DNA from 3 places in the Glutamicibacter sp. NPDC087583 genome. Region 1 is predicted to be linked to each of the others. Evidence: predicted binding sites of a transcription regulator. Region 1 holds the regulator's gene; each other region holds the start of a gene.

Evidence for each region. The regulator LexA, encoded in region 1, represses DNA repair genes until DNA is damaged. The targets are predictions, from matches to a motif close to TCGAACANNTGTTCGA.
Region 2: the regulator LexA is predicted to act here: its motif matches at 3,309-3,324, upstream of ruvA (Holliday junction branch migration protein RuvA).
Region 3: the regulator LexA is predicted to act here: its motif matches at 2,923-2,938, upstream of ACIOU9_RS12610 (DUF222 domain-containing protein).

The regions. Positions count from the first base shown of each region.
Region 1 is NZ_JBIUWY010000002.1:41,052-46,141, reverse strand. Features, by position in the region: gene ACIOU9_RS06380 (ATP-dependent DNA helicase) at 1-657, shown strand, start outside; gene ACIOU9_RS06375 (glycoside hydrolase family 76 protein) at 763-1,842, shown strand; gene lexA (transcriptional repressor LexA) at 1,899-2,618, opposite strand; gene ACIOU9_RS06365 (LysM peptidoglycan-binding domain-containing protein) at 2,877-3,230, shown strand; gene ACIOU9_RS06360 (histidinol-phosphate transaminase) at 3,312-4,418, shown strand; gene hisB (imidazoleglycerol-phosphate dehydratase HisB) at 4,441-5,061, shown strand; gene hisH (imidazole glycerol phosphate synthase subunit HisH) at 5,062-5,090, shown strand, end outside.
Region 2 is NZ_JBIUWY010000001.1:946,627-951,716, reverse strand. Features, by position in the region: gene secD (protein translocase subunit SecD) at 1-947, opposite strand, end outside; gene yajC (preprotein translocase subunit YajC) at 1,008-1,418, opposite strand; gene ruvB (Holliday junction branch migration DNA helicase RuvB) at 1,606-2,655, opposite strand; gene ruvA (Holliday junction branch migration protein RuvA) at 2,682-3,299, opposite strand; gene ruvC (crossover junction endodeoxyribonuclease RuvC) at 3,408-4,007, opposite strand; gene ACIOU9_RS04510 (YebC/PmpR family DNA-binding transcriptional regulator) at 4,011-4,769, opposite strand; gene pdxT (pyridoxal 5'-phosphate synthase glutaminase subunit PdxT) at 4,773-5,090, opposite strand, start outside.
Region 3 is NZ_JBIUWY010000004.1:241,746-246,835, forward strand. Features, by position in the region: gene ACIOU9_RS12605 (LuxR C-terminal-related transcriptional regulator) at 1-1,041, shown strand, start outside; gene ACIOU9_RS12610 (DUF222 domain-containing protein) at 1,300-2,859, opposite strand; gene ACIOU9_RS12615 (hypothetical protein) at 3,004-3,504, opposite strand; gene ACIOU9_RS12620 (DUF1801 domain-containing protein) at 3,758-4,099, shown strand; gene ACIOU9_RS12625 (hypothetical protein) at 4,253-4,405, opposite strand; gene catA (catechol 1,2-dioxygenase) at 4,523-5,090, opposite strand, start outside.

The DNA.
Region 1 (5,090 bases):
GTAGATGTTGGCAGCCCTTTCGATTACCCCAAGCAGGGCATCCTCTACGTGGCCAAGCACCTGCCCAAGCCAGGACGCCAACTGGCGGCGGAGACGCTGGATGAGATCGAAGATCTCATCAAGGCCTCCGGTGGCGGCGCCTTGGCGCTGTTCACTTCCAAGCGTTCCGCCGAGGAAGCGGCAAGCATCTTGCGCGAGCGCCTGGACGTGGAAATCTTGTGCCAGGGTGAAGCCAGCATGAAGTCGCTGGTCGAACAGTTCAGCAGCGAACGCGACACCTGCCTGTTTGGAACCATGACCTTGTGGCAGGGCGTGGACGTGCCAGGCGATTCTTGCCGGCTGGTCATCATCGACAAGATTCCTTTCCCGCGCCCGGATGATCCTATCTCCAAGGCCCGTTCCGAGGACGTGGCCAAGCATGGCGGAAATGGCTTCATGCAGGTTGCCGCCACCCATGCGGCGATTCGCCTGGCCCAGGGTGCTGGGCGCTTGATTCGTTCGGTCGGGGATAAGGGCGTTGTGGCGATCCTTGATTCGCGCATGGCCACGGCGCGGTACGGCAGCTTCTTGAAAGCTACCCTGCCGCCGATGTGGCCGACTGTCGATAAGAAGGTCATCACTGGTGTTCTCAAGCGATTGAACCCGGGCGGGAAATAGCCGCGGCCAGAATATGAACTTGAGCTGTCCTTCGGGACAGCTCAAGTTCTTTAACCGGTACCAGCATGATGCTTCCAGATGCACTAAGGTCTGTGACAAGAACTGATGAAGCTCGAATCGGAAGGCACCATGGAGTCCATGCAGGAATTGGCGCACCAAGCCGCGATCGACACCCACCAGCGGTTCGGGCATCGCCTCATGGGGTTGCCCGGAACGTGGATTGGACAGAGCTACAGCAAAGCGCATCGGTTGCGCGACGGAAGCATGCTCAGCAATCTCAATGGTTTCGCGCACCCGCTTGCGGAGTGGAACTATTGGTGGCAGGCGCACTATCTGGATGCCATCATCGATGAGGGCCGATCGTACTGGGACGAAGGCAACGAACACCGGGCGCGCGAAGCGCTTGCCCGGGCCAACGGCCTATTGCGCGGCATTCGAATTCGAAACTTCGGGATCTTGCCCAACTACTTCTTCGACGACATGGCTTGGCTTGCCCTGGCCAGCGGCCGCCTGTCAGAGTTCACGCAGCTGGTGACGGGACACAGGAGCCGTCCTGCCGAGGCGGCAGTTCGGACGCTGGGACGGCAGCTCCATGCCGGCATGGATGGGGTGCTGGACGGCGGCCTGTACTGGTCCAGAAAGCGGGATTTCAAGAACACGCCAGCCAACGCGCCGGCGGCACTGTTCTTTGCCCGTACCGGGGAGAAAGAGACCGCGCGAGAGCTTCTCCAGTGGCTGGAAAAGAATCTGTTCAGCGTGGAGCGAGGACTGTATCTGGACGGACTTCGGTTGACCACGCAGGGACACGCCGTGGAACCAGCGGTCTACACCTATAACCAGGGCCTGGTGCTCGGGGCATTGCTTGAGCTTGGCGAGCCTGCTGATCTGGCTCACGCTAAAGTACTGATCGATGCCACCACGAAATCGCTGTCAACTGCTGCCGGGGTCCTCTCGTTCAACAGCGGGGGAGACGGCAACCTGTTCGCGGGGATACTCTGCCGATATCTGGCCCTCGCCGGTAATGATGGCCGCTTGGAAGCCCGGAGCCGGGAGCAGGCCAGGAGGCTGGTCATGGCAACGGCGCGCCATCTGGCTGACCAGGAACCACGCCGGCTTTCGGCGGCAATCCAACGCTGGATGATCTTCTCGGCGGCCGCTCAATTCGAGTTGAACGCCGGCCAATAGCGGGTTAAACGAGAATTGCGCTGGTGCCAAGCACCAGCGCAATGACCGTACGTATTCTAGAGCGAGCGCATCACCGAGACGACGCGTCCCATGATCGTTGCGGCATCACCCAAAATTGGTTCGTAGCGCGAGTTCTGCGGAAGCAGCCAGGTATGCCCGTCACGCTGCCGGAAAGTCTTTACCGTGGCTTCTTCATCGAGCAGGGCAGCTACGATGTCGCCGTTGTCCGCCGTCTGCTGGCGGCGGACAACTACCCAGTCGCCATCGCAAATCGCAGCGTCAACCATTGAATCGCCGGAAACCTTGAGCATGAACAGTTCGCCGTGGCCTACGAGCTGACGAGGCAACGAGAAAACATCTTCGACGGACTGTTCGGCAAGGATCGGACCGCCGGCAGCGATACGGCCAACCAGGGGAACCATGGTGGTGTCAGCGGAAGTGCTCAATTCAATGATCTTGGCGTCTTCGCTGGCATCTGGCTCGACCGGCTTCGAAACTTCGGCCTTCTCGGCGTCTTCGGCCAGCTGCAGAGGCAGCAGGATTTCCATTGCGCGCGGACGGCGTGGATCTCGACGGATATAGCCGAGCTTTTCCAGCTGGCTCAGCTGGTGGGTGACGCTCGAAAGGCTCTTGAGCCCTACTGCGTCACCAATCTCACGCATCGATGGTGGATAACCGTTCTTGCCGATTGACCGCTGGATCGTCTCCAGGATCTTCTTTTGGCGAATCGTCAGCGAACGTGCATTCGATCGGGGAGTGCGTTGTGAAGCTGACATGAGATTTTGCCTTCCCTAGCAATCATTCGAAAGTTCGTAAGTCCAAACTGTCGGCGCTAGATGGTGAGATGTTTTCATTGCTCGTCTACTTCGAAATCTTAGTAGATAAGCGAGCTTCTTTCAAAGATTTGTTCGAAAACTTCTGGACAAGTTCCGCAAACCTCTGTTAGAACAGATATACGAGGTTCGAACAAGTTTTCGAATCTACGCTTTCGAATACAAATTCGCATCACTTGAATTTCTTGAGGAGACAAAGTCATGGCAACCGTCGCACTTGACTCAAATCAGACCCAGGCACCACTGAAGATCCGCATCAACCGTCGCGGATGGGCCGTGCTTGTGGGTATGCCCATTTTCGCACTCACCATCGCCGCAGCTTTCTTCATCTCCATGTTTGCCTCTGACGCGCATGCCGCAGCCGATACTCCTGTTGGAGTCGGAACCGTTGATGTCACCGTTATTCCAGGGGATACGCTGTGGAGCCTGGCCCGGGATTACGCCACCGGTTACGACGTGACCTCGGCAGTGGGCCACATCGCCGAACTCAATGCCCTGACCGGCAGCGAAATCCAGGTTGGCGAAACCTTGTCGATTCCGGTCCTTGCCGGCTAGCTTCCCCAGCCTGCTTCGAGTTTGTTACCTGTGGCTGTAGCGGATTCACCGGCAGGCGCGCTGCGCACGTAGACTTGATGCGTGAATGACCGCAGTGAACTTTTGAGTCAGCTGCCCTTGCGTGAGAATCTCCGCGGGCTATCCCCTTATGGCGCACCACAAATTGACGTGCCCATCCAGCTGAACGTCAACGAGAACACCCATCCGTTGCCACCGACAGTCGTCGATGCCATTGCACAAGAGGTGGCCAAGGCGGCGGCAATGTTGAACCGGTATCCGGACCGCGAGTTCACCGAGCTTCGCGAACTCCTAGCCGATTACCTCGGCCACTCGCTCACCAAGGACAATATCTGGGCCGCTAACGGTTCCAATGAAATCCTGCAGCAAATCCTGCAAGCCTTTGGCGGCCCCGGCCGTGCCGTGATGAGCTTCGGCCCAACCTACTCCATGTACCCGCTGCTTGCCAGTGGTACTGACACGAAATATATCGCCGGTGAACGCGCCGCAGATTTCACGTTGTCCGCCGATTCCGCAGCCGCACAGGTTCGCGAGCACAAGCCGAACATCGTTTTCCTCTGCTCTCCGAATAACCCCACCGGCACGGCCCTTGGCCTGGACGTCATCACCGCGGTATATGAAGCCATGAGCGAGCATAACGGCATGGTGATCGTGGATGAGGCGTACGCCGAGTTCTCCTTGGCCAGCACCACCTCGGCGCTGAGCCTGCTCGAAGGCCGCCAGCGGCTGATTGTCTCGCGCACCATGTCCAAGGCTTTCGGCCTGGCCGGTGCGCGCGTAGGCTACCTGGCCGCTGCGCCAGAAGTCACCGATGCCATCCGCTTGGTGCGACTGCCGTACCACCTGTCGGCAGTGACCCAGGCAACCGCCATCGCGGCCTTGAAGAACATCGAGTTGCTGTTGGCCCAGGTCGAGGACATCAAGTCCCAGCGGGACCGCATCGTCGCGCGCCTGAAGGAACTTGGCCTCAAGCCATCGGTCTCCGACTCCAACTTCGTCTTCTTCGGTGGCGTCGAAGACCCCCACAAGATTTGGGAAGGCCTGTTGGAAGCCGGCATCATCATCCGCGACAATGGAATCCCGGGAACCTTGCGTGTTACGGCAGGAACCGAATCGGAAACCACAGCCTTCTTGGAACGACTTGCCGAACTGCTCGGCTCGCAGAAGTAATCAAAGACAAGCGAAGGAAGACATGTCTGCCGAATTGATTGGCGCACGTCGCGCCCGCATGGAACGCGTGACCAGCGAATCGTCCGTATTCGTTGAACTGGACCTCGATGGCACCGGTGTCTCTGAGATCAGCACCTCGGTGCCGTTCTACGACCACATGCTGACTGCGCTATCCAAGCATTCGCTCATCGATCTCACCGTGCGTGCAACCGGCGATACCCACATCGACGTTCACCACACCGTCGAGGACACCGCGATCACCATTGGCGAAGTACTGCGCGTGGCACTGGGCAACAAGGCCGGCATCCGCCGCTTCGGCACCTCCTACGCTCCACTGGACGAAGCCCTGTCCCGTTCGGTAGTCGATGTGTCGGGCCGGCCATACCTCGTGCACTCCGGCGAGCCTGCGGGCCAGGAATACCACCTGATCGGTGGTCACTTCACCGGTTCGATGACCCGTCACGTCTTCGAAGCCATCACTTTCCACGCACAGATCTGTGCTCACATCGAGGTGCTCTCGGGTCGCGACCCGCACCACATCGTTGAAGCGCAGTTCAAGTCCTTCGCGCGCGCATTGCGCGAAGCGGTAGAGCGCGATGAGCGCATGGGCGACAAGATCCCATCCACGAAGGGTGCACTGTAAGTGGAAAAGAAAACAGTAGTTGTCCTGGA
Region 2 (5,090 bases), on a different contig from region 1:
AAGCTGATTGGCAGTGCGCCGTACTTCAGCTGCTCGGCCAGCGCCTGCGAGGTTTCCTGGGTGAAGCCACCGGAAATCTGCGGACGGCCATCGGAGATCACCGCATTGGTGGTTGGCGCCGAAATGGTTTCGCCATCAAGCACGATGGAGAACTGGTTCTGCGAACCCTGCAGGGCAATCAGACGCTGCGTGGTATCGGCGAAGATCTTGGTGCCTTCGGCATCGAATTCGATGACGACGACCCATTCGCCGGTGACCGAACCATTGACGCCGCGAGCGAGCTGCGCATATGCGTCCTTGATCTTGTCGCCGGAGATTTCCTGTGGGCCAAGGATGTACTTGACGCCCATGTCGGTATCGCAGGAGATCATTGGCTTGGCCGGGTCCGCAGCGTCGCCTCCGCGGTCCTTGAGCTCGGTTTCGCAGTCGTAGCCTTCAAACTCCTGGAAGAGCTCTGCGGTGATCCAGTTGGTGTCCGATGGGTTCTCTGGCTTGCCCTCAGGCTTTGGCAGGTCTTCCTTGGGAGTGCGATCTTCCTCAGGGGTGGCTGCGTAGCTGCCGGTGATCAGCACCGGGCGGAACTCCATGTTGGCCGAGGCCTGGATCAAATCGCGAGTGGTCTGGTCCGGGGTGCCGGGCATCGAGACCACAACGTTGCGACCGGACTGGGTGGTGATTTCCGATTCGGTAACACCGGAACCGTCCACACGCTGGCGGATGATCTCAACCGCTTGGTCCAGTTGTTCTTGGTTGATTGCTTCGTCGCCCTGGACCCGAGGGGCCAGGATCATCTCGGTACCGCCTTCGAGGTCGAGGGCGAGCTTCGGTCCCCATCCGGTTTTACCGTTCGCTGCACCGGCTACCAACACGCCGGTTGCGATGATGAAGACGATCAGCAACCATAGCAACGCCTTGCGCGCCTGCTTAACAGGTCTGATTGATGACATCTATTGTGCTTTCTGGTTTGGGTGGCTTAGCCTTCAGGCCACCGCTATGCTGCCCGGGACTTAGGCGTTGCGCTCGTCCTTGCCCTCATCGTTCAGGCGACGCAGGGACTCTTCCGGGGTTTCGGTGGTGCTGGTGGATTCTGCAGCGCCGTCGGCCACGGCCGGGGTTGCTGCATCCTTGTCCAGGAAGGTGGCAATGGCCTGGCGGTGCAGGTTCAGCACTACGCCCGGCGCGACCTCGACCTGGACGCGATCCTCTGCGTCAACGCCGACGACGGTGCCGAAGATACCCGAGTTGGTCATCACCTTGGCGCCTGGCACGGTGTTGTTCTTCAGCTTCTCCTGCTGGGCGGACTGCTTCTTGCGGCCACGGAACATCATGAAGATCAGCACTGCGAACAGCGCGACCATCAGGATCAGCGAAGGGTTGAAGCCGCCACCAGCGGCCTGAGCGATTACGAGGGGATTCACGTATTTACCTGCTAACGAATTGTTGCGATTTGATCTGAAGTTCTGGGATGCTGTTGCGGCTATTTCTGGCGTAATACAGCAAAGACGCCCCACCTCGCCCCGAAACGGGCATAGGTCGGGCGTCTTTAGTCTAATGCGTCACGGTGAACCGGCAGACCATTTACGCGGGCAGTGAAGTAATGCTTGCCTAATCCTCATCGTTTTCATAGCTTTGCGCACTGGCGAAGATGGCATCCTTTGGCATCGCCAAGCCCAAATGCGCCCAGGCTCCGGGCATGGCAATACGACCGCGCGGGGTCCGGCCCATCAGCCCTTCACGCACCAGGTATGGCTCTGCGACAGTTTCGACGGTTTCGGTTTCTTCACCCACGGCGATGGCCAGGGTCGATAGCCCCACCGGTCCCCCGCCGAATTTGGTGCACAAGGCTTCGAGCACACCCCGGTCCAGGCGATCAAGGCCACGTGCATCGACCTCGTACATGTCCAAGGCGGCCTCGGCCGCTTGGGCATCGATCTCTTCGAGCTTATGCACCAGCGCCCAGTCACGCACGCGGCGCAGCAGGCGGTTGGCGATACGGGGCGTACCGCGGGAGCGTCCGGCGATCTCGGTGAACGCGGCCGAAGTGACGCTCAGATCAAGCATCATGGCCGAACGGCGCAAAACCAGTTCAAGCTCCTTGACCGCGTAGAACTCCAGATGGCCAGTGAAGCCGAAGCGGTCACGCAACGGGCCGGGCAATAGTCCGGCGCGCGTGGTTGCGCCAACGAGAGTGAAGGGCGGAAGCTCCAGTGGAATGGCCGTGGCGCCGGCGCCCTTTCCGACGATGATATCTACGCGGAAGTCTTCCATGGCCATGTAGAGCATTTCCTCGGCCGGCCGGGACATGCGGTGGATTTCATCGAGGAACAGCACCTCGCCTTCGGTCAGCGACGAGAGGATCGCGGCCAAGTCACCGGCATGCTGGATCGCTGGGCCGGAGGAAATGCGCAATGGCGCGTTCATCTCGGCGGCGATAATCATCGACAAGGTGGTCTTGCCCAGGCCCGGCGGGCCAGAGAGCAGAACGTGGTCCGCGGTGCGTTCGCGGATTTTCGCTGCTTCAAGCACCAGCGAGAGCTGCTGGCGCACTCGGGACTGGCCCACGAAGTCGTCGAGGTTCCGCGGGCGCAGGGCCGCTTCGATTACCCGTTCCTCGGGTTCGCTGCCGGCATTCGTGAGCCCGGTGGAGTCATTCATGATCAGTTGATCCTCTCGCAGACCGCTTAGGCGCGGGTTCCGCTGGACATGCTGCGCAGTGCAGCACGCAAGATTTCTGCGACGTTGCCGGTGGCAACGACATCTGGATCAGCCTTGGACAGCGATTTCAGGGTGCTGGTTGCATCCTTTTCGCTCCAGCCCAGGCCGGTCAGCGCCTCGATCACCTGCGGTTCCCAGACGCTCGCGTTGCCGCCGCCGGAAACCGGAGCCACTGGCGCGCCAGTCGGGATCAGCTTGCCGTTCAGTTCCAGCACGATGCGGCTCGCGCCCTTGGGGCCAATGCCCGATACCTTGGTGAAAGCGGCGGTGTCCTTGGTGTTCGCCGCGATGCGGACTTCCTCCGGAGAGTGCACCGCCAAGATGGCCAAGCCTGTGCGCGGCCCGATGCCCGATACGGAAACCAGGACCTCGAAGACATCGCGTTCCTCAGCGGTAGCGAAGCCGAAGAGGGTCATCGAATCCTCGCGGACCACCATGGAGGTGAATACCGTTGCCTCGCGTCCTGCCTGCAGGGTGGACAGCGTCCCGGGGGTGGCATTGACCAGCATCCCGAAGCCGTTAACGTCAATTACCGCGGTATTCAGGGCTACCGCCTGCACGGTGCCGGTCAATGAGCTGATCATGCCACTCCTTGGGATATATGTTCGATCGAACCCAGTTTATCGAAGATACCTACGAATATCGATCCGCCGCGTTCCCCGGTGGGTCGGGGCCGCTGCCGTGCTGGCCGGCTAGCGGCGCACTGCACGGCGCTTGGCCGACGCCTCGGCGGCAATCCACGCCTGCTGCGCACCGGTCAGCTGCGACGAACCACCGGCATTAGCCGCGGAGGCCGAGGCATTCGAGCCGGTGGCCGCACCGCGCCAGCCGTGGGTAATCGCCAAGGCCACCGCATCAGCGGCGTCGGCAGGCTTAGGCGGTTCATCGAGCCGGCAGATCTTGGCAACCATCTTGCCGATCGCCGCCTTGGTGGCCTGTCCCGAACCGGTAACCGCCGCCTTGACCTCGGTCGGCGTGTGCAGGGCCACGGGTATTCCGCGTCGCGCTGCCGCGGTGATGACAACGCCGGTGACCTGCGCGGTGCCGATGACCGTGGAGACGTTCGCCGATGCGAACACGCGTTCCAAGGCGAGCACATCGGGCTGATGCAGATCCAGCCATTCGTCGATGGCGTTGGCGATCTTCAAGAGCCGGGCATCGAGCGGAGTGCCCGGAGGGGTGCCGGCGACGGTGACGTCGACCAGCGAAACTTGCCTGTTTGCGGCGACGTCGACCACGGCAAGACCGCAACGGGTCAGGCCGGGATCGACGCCAACAACACGTAAGGCCAAGCCTTACTGCTCTTCGTCCAGCGCGGCGCGAACCTCGTCGGACAGATCAGCGTTGGTGTAGATGCCCTGGACATCATCCAGTTCTTCCAGCGCGTCGTAGAGCTTGAGGAACTTGCGAGCTCCTTCAACGTCCAGGTCGACCTTCATCGATGGAATGAATTCCATTTCGTCGGACTCGTAGGCGATGTCCGCTTCATCCAGCGCAGCGGCCACAGCGCGCAGGTCCGAAGGGTCGCAGACGATGGCGAAGTTCTCGTCCTCGTCCATGATCTCGTCGGCACCGGCGTCCAGCACGACCATCAGCAGGTCGTCTTCGGTCAGCTCGCCCTTGGGCAGGCGGACAACGCCCTGGCGGTTGAACAGGTAGGCGACCGAACCCGGGTCGGCGATGGTGCCGCCGTTGCGGGTGATGCCCACGCGCACCTCGGAGGCTGCACGGTTCTTGTTGTCGGTCAGGCACTCGATCAGCAGGGCCGAGCCCTGCGGGCCGCGTGCTTCATAGATGATCTCGGTGTAGTCGACGACCTCGCCGGTCAGGCCTGCGCCGCGCTTGACGGCGCGGTCGATGTTGTTGATCGGCACGGAGTTCTTCTTGGCCTTGCTGACAGCAAGTTCCAGTGCCGGGTTGCCGGCCATGTCGGCGCCGCCGGCACGGGCGGCAACTTCAATGCCCTTGATGAATTTTGCGAAGGCCTTGGCGCGCTTGGCGTCGATCGCGGCCTTCTTGTGCTTGGTAGTTGCCCATTTGGAGTGGCCTGACATGCTTTAAGCGTCTCCTCGCGTGAGATTGATGAAAAATTGGTGGATAGCGGTGCTGCCGGTGACTTCCGGGTGAAAGCTGGTTGCCAACAATTTTCCCTGGCGTACTGCAACAATTCTACCCTGTTCGTGATCCGTCCCCGCTTGAACGGTGCTGATCACTTGCACGTCCGGGCCAATTTGCACGGCTTCCGGTGCGCGGATGAACACCGCTTCGAGATTTTGCCCGTTGAAGTCCAGCTGGTGCTCGAATGAGTCGATCTGGCGCCCGAACGCGTTGCGCTTGACCGTCATGTCGATGCCGCCGAAGCTTTGCTGTACCGC
Region 3 (5,090 bases), on a different contig from region 1:
CTAGCCCGGCACGAGCTCTCCGCAGCCAGCTCCACGGACTTCAGCGATGGTTCCCTGCGCATCTCGCTGTGGGCCAAAGCCTGGTCGGCGCGCGCTGAATTCCTCATGGGCGACTGGGACCAAGCGCTGGAGACGGTTCGATCCGCGCAGTCCCTGCAGGAGCGTTCTGAAATCCAGATCCTGCGTCCGCTGATCCAGCTGACGGCGGTGCAGATTCACGCATTGCGCGGCAATTGGGAGCAGGCGGATCTGCACCTTCGCAAGTCGTGGGCACGCACCGGCAGCTATGCCATTATGGAGATGCCTTACCGGATGGCGCGGGCCGAGATTGCCCGGGCGCAGGCAAACCATGAAGAGGTTGTGCGGACGCTGGAACCATTGCTTCGGCTGGACCGTACGCAGGGCATCGACCAAGCAGGTTTCTGGACCTGGCAGGATACATACGCCATGGCGCTAATCCGTTGCGAACGCCTGGATGAAGCAGAGAAATTCGTACAGCCGTTGCTGGAGAGTGCTCTCGCTTCAGGCCACCAGAGCGGAGCCGCTCGATTCCTGAGCGTGCAAGGCACCTTGCTGGCAGCCCGCGGTGATATCGACGCAGCCCGTTTGGCCTTTGAAGATGCCATCCGCCGTTTGGAAGGCATCGGGTCGGTCTACCATCGGGCAAAAATTGATTTCTACTACGGGCAATGCCTGCGCCGAGCCGGCAAGCGAGCCGAATGCGTTGCGCCGTTGACCCGCGCGCTGGCGATTTTCACGCACTTCGATGCATCCGTGTACATCGACCGCTGCACTCGTGAGCTCCAGGCAAGCGGAACCGGGATGCTGCGCAGGGAGAGTGCTGACTGGTCGACGCTGACGGCGCAGGAACAAGCCGTGGCCAAGCTGGTTTGCGAAGGTGCAAGCAATCGACGTGTCGCTGAAGAGCTGTATATAGGCACCAAGACAGTGCAGTACCACCTGACCAAGATCTACACGAAGCTGGCGGTCTCAAACCGTACTGAGCTTGCTGCGCTGGCGCGTTTCGACCTTGAGGGATAGTGCCTTCCGACTGAGAAAAATTTTCATTCCCGAGGGCAGCAAAACCATGCGGAGTTCGAGTTGACCTGCGCGCTGTGACTGTAGATTTTTTTCATTCAGTACGAATCGCTTGAATCGAACGCGGCCGGGATTCTTGATTCAGGCCGCGGCCAGCATTGCAACCAGACTCAAAGCCGTTGCTCCTGCGAAGTATGGGTGGTGTGGTGGTGCTAGTGACTGAAAAAATTTGTCACTCGAAATCCAAATCAGGTACTGGCTCTAGCTGGTTCCGGTTCCGGGCAGGCCCTCATCTTGGCCGAGCCCCAGTACTCGCCGCACTTCGGGGGTCAATTGCACCTCGCAGGCCGCAGCCTCCTGGGGACGTTGAGGACAACGATCGTTGACATGATCAAATTTCTCCACGTTGTCCACGCTCTCGGGAACCGTGATTGACCGCAGCCCGTGCGGAGATACCCACGTCTTGGAGCCATCCGGGCAAGCGAAGACCTTCCAGCCAAGCGCGTGCTTGTACATCTGATGCTGCTTGCACAAGAGATGAGTGTTCTGACGGGTAGTGTGGCCGCCCTGTCCATACGCTTCGATGTGATCAATTTCCGAACGATCGGGCAGACGGCGGCAACCAGGGAAACCGCAATGCTGGTCGCGGTAACGCAGCAAATCGCGCAACCCCTGGGAAGGTCGATATTTCTTGGGCTCCACATCAATTGCGGCTCCCGTCCACGGGTCGGTCAGAACGCGCTGGAACGACGGAGCATCCGCGGCGATTTCCAACGCTACGCTGATTGGGATCGGCCCGTAACCTTCCAAATCAGCGAGGGCGCGAGCGGGATTCACGAGCATTTCAATGGCTGGGATCGTGATGGCAACCCGTGGCTTCAGCGGCATGCCTTCCATTCCGGGCCAGCCATGCAGATACACGTCCGCAAGCACATCGGCTTCAACCTGCGTTTGCGTGCGCAGATCCTTGGAATCAGTGATCTGGGCGGCTGCCTGCTTTATCGAGTTGCGAATCGAATGGATGACATCAGCGCGGTGATGCAGCTGCAAGGTAGCCATGCCATTCTCCTCATTCCACACCTTGAGATTACGGGCTGCGAATGCGTTCTTCTGCCGGTTCTCTGCCGAATTGGGATTCATCCGGTCGTGAAAGCGACGGGCCCGCTGGTAGACAGTCTCGTCGCAGGCTGTTCTTGCCAAAGGCAGCAAATTTTCCTCCATGCGGCCGACCTGCTCCGGGGAAAGGTCTTGCGAGTATTTGACGATATCGTGGGCGGCCTTAACGGTAATCTCACCTGCAGCGAGCGCGGCAAGGGTGGCTTTGCAGGCGTGGCGCAAGCCCTTGGCATGGAACATCCGCTTGCTGGCTTTACGGACGGATTCGCGCAATGCGACAGCTGACTCAGCTACGAAATTGGAGTTGATGACCTGCTCGCTGCCACGGTCTATGCCATAGTATTCGGCACTCTTGCTGGCTTCGGCTTCTTCGTCTGGGGTGTGGGCATGCTCGGTGGCAATCAGGTCATTGAAGGACGCGCTGACCTGCTCGACTCCGTCTGCCAGCAAAACGCAGATAGCGGCTTCAGCGCTGCTCATCAGGCGTTGGAGTTTCTTCAGGCGTTCCAATGCGTCTCCGGGCCCATCCACGGGGCCCGCATTGAATAGTTCGTCAGCAACCTGCTTGATGGGTCCGAAGAACAACTGGTGCTCGCGATGGGCGTCGAGTGCTGACGCTCTGTGCGACTCCATGCGGGTGCCCGGCGGGCGCAGTGGAAGGCGATGTTCATCGTCGTGATCGTCTAGATATGCGGGAATAGTCATAGTTAACGTTCGCGCAGATTATCGACAGTATCTTCTGGTTCGAAACCAATTGTGGATAAGTTCTAGAAAGTTTATACGAATGCGATTAAGCGTGATTCCGGCGCGAAAATGGCTAGATCAGGGAAGGCAGTAATGGGTGCCGTGCTAGTTGCTAGTTGGATGCAGGGGGCGCGGCGGGCGGGTGAAGGCAGTTCGGATGCCAAGGGCTGCCATGGCTGCGAGTATGGCAAAGGCGAGGACGCTGGCCATGTACAGGGGTGCGGCTAGATCCGCGGCGGCATCGGCGTTCCAATCGGCAAAGGTGTCGCCCACCGAGTTCATATTGGCGAAGGAAGCGAAGAAATAAGCCGGTGCGCCTAAGGCAATGATCAGGCTCCAAGCTCCGATAGCCGCCCAGGCGGGCAGCTTGCGTCCGGCGGAAACTACCGGAACGAGCCAAGAAATGGCGAGGGCGGTTCCAGTGGCTGCGAAGACCCACCCTCCAAGCGAGTCGTAATTCTGGTCCATTGAGGCCATCTCGGAAATGGTTTCATCGAGGGAGAGTCCACTTGCTGCGGTCACGGCCCAATTGTTCATGAGCAGTGAGCCGTAAGCCGCGTAAGCCACGATCATGGCGAACCCGGAGATGGCTAGAAGTTTACGCATGTCAGTAGCCTAACAGTGCACTAGTCAACTCGGTGGGATAACCAATACGCGTATGAGTTGGGCGTCCATGCTACTTCCTTGCACGATCAAGCTGTCCTGAGGCCAGCTGCCTGTATTCCAGTGCAAGAATCCGTGAATCAGATGCCCTTAGTCGGTAAGGTGGATTATGGGCCGATCGGGCGCCAAAAGCGATCGCGCGAGCGACATCACCCAGCGCCGCAATGCAGCGCCAGCCGTTAGAAGGAGACTAGGGATGATCTTCACCAAAAAAGGCGACGCCGCAGTTCTGGCCAAGCTCAGCACAGCTCCAGCACCCTATCGCGAGATTGCCGAACGGCTTCACGCCATAATCATGCAGAGCGCACCATCGCTGGAGCCGATCGTCCGCTGGGGACTTCCGTTCTACGTCCGGGATGGCAAAGACGTCTGCTACATCAAGCCTGACAAGGACTTCGTAGCTTTCGGTTTTGGAGAAGTCGTGAATCCAGCCTACGAGGAAGGCTCCCACATGCATCCAGTTGCATGGACTATCACCTCGCTGGATTCTGCAACGGAAGACAGGATCCGGGACCTGGTGAAGAAGGCCGCGGGCTGATCCCGAGCAAGCTAGCTGGCCGCAAGATGAACAGTGCGCCCGCTGCAGGCAGCCGCATTGCCTGGAGTCCGTCCTCAGGTGCGCCGAAGGTCCCGGCAGCGTCATTGCTGTCGGGACCTTCCGCTTCGCGTCGGTAGTACTGAGGGCAAAAGCCTAGGCGGCAAGCATCGAGATGCCGTGCTCCTCTTCTGGCATCCATCCGGTCCAGGCCCAGTGGTTCTGGGGTTCGCTGGTATCGGCAGCTCGGTGCGCGATGGATTGGGGTTGGAACTTCCCGGCTGGATCATCCAGTGTTGAAGCATTCATGCTGCGCTCCCATTGGATTGGCGGGTGTTCGCCCGTTCGTCGAGGTTCCGGGTACGGCAACGGCGGGGGTCCGGCCAATGCTGCCGGGACCCCCGCCGTGTTGAGGCGCGCTGGGGCTTACTTCACAGGGTCGAGCACGAAGTCGTAGGTGACCTGCTTGCCGTTGCCCGATGCTGCTGGGTGCACGTCGAGCATCAGTTCCGGCTTCACCGCGGTGGCGATGTCGTCGTCGTTGTGCGCATCGCCCGGGAAGTACAGCTGGGCGGTGAGCAACTCGTGGCCCTCGGCGGAGACCTTCAGGTGCAGGTGCGCTGGGCGCCACGCGTGCCAGCCGGCGGCGGCGATCAGCTGGCCGCAGGCGCCGTCGGTCGGGATCTGGTACGGGGCTGGCTGCATGGTGTTGATCTGGAAGTTGCCTTCCTCGTCAGCAATGAAGGTGCCGCGCAGGTTCCACTCGGGGATGCCAGGGGCGAACTGCGAGTAGAAGCCCTCTTCGTCTGCGTGCCACAGCTCGATCTTGGCGTTCTTCAGCGCCGAGCCGTCGGTGGAGCGGACCTGGCCCTGGAAGAGCAGGTTGGTGCCCTTCTCGTCCTCGCGCATCGAGATGGTGGCAGGGGTGTTCTGCGAAGGCGCTTCGGGCACGTAGTAAGGGCCTTCGATCGAGCCCTTGTTGCCTTCGCGGTGG